2 regions of the Microbacterium sp. NPDC089320 genome follow, and region 2 is predicted to be linked to the other one. Evidence: predicted binding sites of a transcription regulator. Region 2 holds the regulator's gene; the other holds the start of a gene.
The links. Region 2 encodes LexA, which represses DNA repair genes until DNA is damaged. Its sites were predicted from a motif close to TCGAACANNTGTTCGA; they were not measured.

Region 1 (3,173 bases), on a different contig from region 2:
GGAACACCGTTGTCGGTAGTCGTCAGCCCGCCGCGCGCATGCTCGGTCACATGGTGGATCTCGCACCAGGACGCGGGAACGTGGCATCCGGGGATGAGGCATTCCTTGTCGCGGGCGATGATCGCGCGCCGCTGATGCACGGTGAACACCCGGTCGGTGGTACTGATCCCGATGATGCGCCCCTCATCCATCAGCACCCGCTGGATCACCCCGGCGCATGCAGTCTGCGCGGCGACCGAGACCGGCACGTGCGCACCGGACCCGGGAATGGTCGCCCACCCACCGTTACTCGCGCTCAACCCGGCGGCAGCACCGAACGAAGAGCCGCCCGCGTGATGGGCGAGGTCTTTCGCGTCGACGGTGACGACGAGAACCGGTGATGCGCCACCGAGTGTGGGCATGTCCGTGTGGCGGGCGGCGATCGCGAGAGCGGCGGTGAGAGCGTCGTGGCGTTTCTGCGCCGCGGTGCGGTCATCGAGCACGGACCGCGGATCGGAGTTGAACGGATCCGCGTCTGGACTTCCGTCCTCGGAGGCGGCTGCATCGGCGCCGTCGCCGGCGTCCTCGCCTGCATCGGTCGGGGTGAAGTGCACGCCGGGCAGGGGCGGGCCGTCGCCTTTGGGGTTGAGGAGTCCGTCGATGATGAGCTGCAACTGCGCGGCAGCCTCCGGGGTCAGATACCCGCGGATCGCATGCACCCCGTTCCGAAGCCGACCGATCGTGATGCCACGCTTACGCCGCGCCTCCTCATCCTTGGGTTCTTCCCCATCCGGGTCGAGCATCGACGCGAGATCCTCCCCGAGCGCTTTCAGGTCCTGCGTCGTCGGCGACGGCCCCGGCGCATCGGCATCCGCATCCGCGCTCGCATCCGGGTCCGGGTCGTCCGTGTCGAGGCCGTGCCCGCGCGCGAACCCCGCCAAGGCGACATCGGCCGCCAACCGCTGATCCACCCTCAATCGGTCCCATACCCGCTCGATGGGACCCGTCGCCGCCAGAAACCCCGCGACACCGATCACCCCGTCCAGCAACGCCAGACGCATCTCCGACCACCGTGCCGGCATCCGCTCCCCCGCCAGACTCACCGGCCTGCGCACCAGATCCACCACCCGGTCCACCCGGACCGCACCCCGCACATCCACCCCGACCGTCCGCTGCACCAGCTCGTTCATGCCCCGACACCCCGCCGAATGCGGAAAGTCACCGGGATCCCCGGTCGCGATCGTCTCCACGATCACCGCCTCCGCCCGCCGAAACGCCGCCCCCGCCCCCTGCAGCACCGCGACCCGGTCCGCGTCGCTCAACCCCGCCAAAGCATCATCGGACAGCACCGCATCAAGGTCGGCGATGACCCGATCCAAAAGCTCCGCAGTGCTGTTCATACCCCACAGTCAACCCGGCACCACCGACATTCGCCCCCCGAAACCAGCCCGATTTACCCCAGATCAGACCACGTATTCCAATCTCCCGGAATGCCGCGCAGAGGGAGAGGAAGAGAAGAAGGAGAGGAACAGAACGACGGAGACGAACAGAACGACGGAGACGAACAGAACGACGGAGACGAACAGAACGACGGAGACGAACAGAACGACGGAGACGGACAGAACGACGGAGACGAACAGAACGAAGGCGAGGAACAGAACGAAGGACAGGAAGGAAGGAAGCGAGACGACGAAACGAAGAAACGACGAGAAGAAGAGACGACGAGACGACGAGACGACGAGAAGAGAAGAGAAGAAGAGACCCCCGGCGATCGACGTGAGCCCCCGAGAGAACGGCGTCCCCCGGAGGCTCGTCGACGTCAGTCCGCGAAGGTGGCGCCGTCGATCACGAAGCGATAGCGCACGTCAGAGGCGAGCACCCGCTCATAGGCCTCGTTGATCTGCGATGCGCTGATGACTTCGATCTCGGCGGCGATGCCGTGTTCGGCGCAGAAGTCGAGCATCTCCTGGGTCTCCTGGATTCCGCCGATGTTCGAGCCCGCGAGCGACCGGCGTCCCCCGATGAGCGACGAGACATTCACCGAGAGCGGTTCTGCGGGGGCCCCCACGCAGACCATCGACCCGCCCACGTCGAGCAGACCGAGATACGCGCGAAGGTCGACGACCGCGCTGACCGTGTTGAGGATGACATCGAACGACCCGCGCAGCGAACGGAACGTCTCGGGATCGCTCGTCGCGTAGTAGTGATCGGCACCGAGGCGAAGGCCGTCGTCCTTCTTGCTGAGCGTCTGCGACAGCACGGTGACCTCTGCTCCGAGAGCGTGGGCGATCTGCACGCCCATGTGACCGAGTCCGCCGAGACCGACGACCGCCACGCGGCTGCCGGGTCCGACGTTCCAGTGACGCAGCGGCGAGTATGTGGTGATTCCCGCGCAGAGCAGAGGCGCCGCGACATCGAGTCCGAGGGCGTCGGGGATCCGCACTGCGAACGATTCGGTGACGACGACCTGCTCCGAGTACCCGCCCTGCGTGACCGTGCCGTCGCGGTCGGTGCTGCCGTAGGTGAAGATCGCACCGTTCGAGCAGAACTGCTCGTCGCCGCGGAGGCAGTTGCGGCACTCCCCGCAGGAGTTCACGAGACATCCCACGCCGACACGATCGCCGACCGCATGCTTGGTGACATCCGAGCCGACGGCGGCGACGGTGCCGGCGATCTCGTGTCCGGGTGCGAGCGGGTACTGCTGCGGTCCCCAGTCGCCCCGCACCGTGTGGATGTCGGAGTGGCAGATGCCGGCGAAGGCGATGTCGATGAGGATGTCGTTCGGGCCGAGCTCGCGACGCTCGATGACGGTCTTCTCGAGCGGTGCGGCCTCGCTGGGCGCGGCGTATGCGGTGACACGGGTCATGTCAGACTCCTCTGGTCGGTGCGGATGGGCCAGATCGACATTAGCCGCGCCATCCTCTGCGGCACCTGATCGCGAACGACGAAGGCCGGGACCATGATGGTCCCGGCCTTGGCCGTGCGGGTGCGCGGACGCCTCAGCGCTTCGCGTTCTTCTTCAGCGTCTTCTCCAGCACGGGCGCATCACCGGATGCTGCGAGCGCCGCGTAGTATTCACGGGCCTCGTCCTGTCGCACGCGCTCGGCACCGGAGGCGATGGGCGCGCGGACGTGCTCCGGCTCGTACCCGAACGCGTCGACCAGGTCGAGCGCATACGGGCGGAGCCTGGCGCA
Region 2 (3,173 bases):
GCACGCGTGAGCAGTCGACGGCGTCGACGCTCACATGGCCGTCAGCGGGGACGGGTACGCGGTGAGCGCTGCCGTCGCGCTCGATCACGACCACCCGGTCACGACCGTTCGTGTGCACGGCCACGATCCGCCCGTCGGCGAGCGGGCGGAACCAGCGGTTGCCGAGCACCCAGAGCCCATACCCCGTGTCCGCGTCGGCGTCGGCGATCTGCTCCGCCGGGCCGGCTGCCTGCGAGCCGCTCACACGCTGTCGGTGCAGAGCCCAGCGACCCGAGGGGTCATCGGCATAGAGGATCTCGTCGTCGTTCGTCCACTCGGGCTGCAGGGCGGCGCGGGTGGGCAGCTCCGTGCGCGCGGTTCCGTCCGAGAGCACCAGCGACGCGTGCTGCCACGGCATCCGTCCGCCCGACCATTCGACCCAGGCGGCGCGCGATCCATCGGGAGACAGCGTCGGATGCGCGTAGAACGACGCGCCCTCGACGAGGGTCCTCAGCATCGACGGGTCGTCGGCTGCCGACCCGTCCGCCGGGATCTCGACGATGGCACGTCGGTGAGGGGTCGGAGAGAGGTCCTCGCGCACTGCGAGCAGCCTGCCTCGCTGAAGACGCAGGCCGCCGTGCGCCGGGCCCGGAGGGGTGAGCGGTGTCGGAGCGCCACCGCGCTGCATGCGGTACACGCGCTGATCCTTCGCGTCGACGAAGAACAGCGTGCCGTCGGCGGCGGCGGCCCAGGCCCCTCCGCCGTATTCGTGCACGCGAGACCGGGCGCTCCACGGCGCGGGGAGGATCTCGGCACCGGTCGAACTGCGCACGGTCAGGCGGCCGCCCTCGGAGGGGACCGACTCGCCCCACCAGATCTCGTCGGCCACGAACGCGCTTCCGTCGATCCGCGGCGAGGAGGCGGCGACCTGGGCGGGCGTGAACGGGGAGGGCCAGGTACCGAACGGCGACGACATGGTTCGAGCCTATGGCGCGTCGCCCGGTGTCGCAGGCAGCGCGAGCGGTGTCAGACCGTTCGGAGGACGGCGACGATCTTGCCGAGGATGACGGACTCATCCCCGAGGATCGGCTCGAACGCGGAGTTGCGGGGGAGCAGCCAGGTGTGGCCGTCGCGACGACGGAGGACCTTCACGGTGGCCTCGCCGTCGAGCATGGCGGCCACGATCTCGCCGTTCTCGGCGCTGCTCTGCGAGCGCACGACGACCCAGTCGCCGTCGCAGATCGCCGCATCGATCATGGATTCGCCCGACACCTTGAGCATGAACAGGTCGCCCTTGCCGACGAGCTGGCGGGGAAGCGGGAAGATCTCTTCCACCTGCTGGTCTGCCGTGATCGGGACGCCGGCGGCGATGCGGCCGACCAGCGGGACGAGCGCGGCGTCGCCGACAGGTGTCGCGACATCAGCGGGGTTCTCTCCACTCGCACCGGGGAGGTCGATGAGAACCTCCATGGCACGGGTCTTGCCCGGATCGCGTCGCAGATAGCCGCTCAGTTCGAGCTGGCCCAGCTGATGCGTCACGCTCGAGAGCGACTTGAGGCCCACAGCATCGCCGATCTCCCGCATGCTCGGCGGGTAGCCGTGACGGCTGATCGATGTCTGGATGACCTCGAGGATCGCCATCTGCTTCGGGCTCAGGCTCTTGCGGCGACGGGTGCGCGGGACGTCGGCGTCGGGGGCGGAGATGTCGCTCATGGTGCTCCTCAGGTGTGCGATTCCGGCGTCTCGGTTCGAATGTCGGAGGCCCGTGGTGGGGTGTTCCTGTCGAAACCGTATCCGAGAATCGCGCCGAAGTGGAAGATCTGTTCGAGCGTGTCGGGTGATTCTCATCCACGTGTTTCGAAGAAGTCTTGACAGATGTTCGAATTCGAAGATAACTTCGGAACGTAGCTTCGCATCCACGGCTCCCGGCCGAGACGCGGATGCGAACGCTACGCCACCTTCACCGCTCAAGCGGTAGATGCAGAGGAGCACGACATGAGCACCATCACCTTCAGCAGCGCAGCAGTCCTTCCGGTCCGCCCGGCGACGCGGCTCAAGCTGACGGCACGCGGTCGACGCGTCGTGCTCGCGATCGCCGCGGTGCCGCTCGCGGCGGGAATCGCCTTCGCCGCGCTCAGCGGCGGCAGCGCGATGGCCTCGGGCGAGCAGGCCGCCACGGCATCCTTCGCCACCGTGACGGTGATGCCGGGCGACACGCTGTGGTCGATCGCCGAGGGCGTCGCCCCCGGTGCTGATCCGCGCGACGTGATCGGCGACATCACGCGCCTGAACCTGCTGCGCGGCGGAGAGCTGCAGATCGGGCAGGAGCTGGCGATCCCGGCGCAGTACTCGGAGTGACAGGGACGGGGTCCGTCCGAATCGTCGCTGCCGTGGTGACCGTGTTCACACTCGGTCACCACGGGCATCCCGGCCGCGAAGGCGGCCTACCATGGGAAGGGTGACTGCATCACTCGCCGACCTCCCTCTGCGCGACGACCTCCGTGGGCTCACGCCCTATGGAGCGCCTCAAGCGCCTCTCCCGATCGCACTCAACGTCAACGAGAACACGCATCCCGTCCCGGATGCCGTGGCCAGTGACATCCTCGATGACATCGCGGTCGCTCTCCGCGACGTCAACCGCTATCCGGACCGCGAGTTCACCACACTGCGGGAGGGGTTCGCCGAGTACCTGGGCCATGGTCTGGAACCGGCACAGATCTGGGCCGGCAACGGCTCGAACGAGGTCCTTCAGCACATCCTCCAGGCCTTCGGCGGCCCGGGCCGCACGGCGTTCAGCTTCGGTCCGACGTACTCGATGTATCCCCTGATCTCGAAAGGCACCGGCGCGCGCTGGGTCGCAGGAACGAGACAGCCCGACTACACGATCACGCCCGAAGAGGCGGCAGCGCAGGTGCGGGACGTCGATCCCGATGTCATCCTGCTGTGCTCGCCGAACAATCCGACGGGTACACCGCTCGGCCTCGATGTCGTCGAGGCTGTGTACGACGCATCGAACGGGATCGTCGTCGTCGACGAGGCATATCAGGAGTTCGCGCCGCACGAGGCGGTCTCGGCTCTCACGCTCCTCGAGGGGCGGCCGCGGCTCGCCGTCTCCCGGACCATGAGCAAGGCCTTCGCCTTCGCGGGAGCGCGCGTGGGCTACCTCGCCGCGGACCCCGCCTTCATCGACGCCC

Region 1: a site for LexA is predicted at 1,444-1,459, ahead of AB0N61_RS14395 (DUF222 domain-containing protein). Genes of this name have one in related genera too.

What each region holds. Positions count from the first base shown of each region.
Region 1 is NZ_JBFBGY010000005.1:68,534-71,706, forward strand. Features, by position in the region: gene AB0N61_RS14395 (DUF222 domain-containing protein) at 1-1,379, opposite strand, end outside; gene AB0N61_RS14400 (NAD(P)-dependent alcohol dehydrogenase) at 1,799-2,845, opposite strand; gene AB0N61_RS14405 (acyl-CoA dehydrogenase) at 2,979-3,173, opposite strand, start outside.
Region 2 is NZ_JBFBGY010000001.1:36,805-39,977, reverse strand. Features, by position in the region: gene AB0N61_RS00200 (prolyl oligopeptidase family serine peptidase) at 1-955, opposite strand, end outside; gene lexA (transcriptional repressor LexA) at 1,006-1,692, opposite strand; gene AB0N61_RS00190 (LysM peptidoglycan-binding domain-containing protein) at 1,975-2,337, shown strand; gene AB0N61_RS00185 (histidinol-phosphate transaminase) at 2,429-3,173, shown strand, end outside.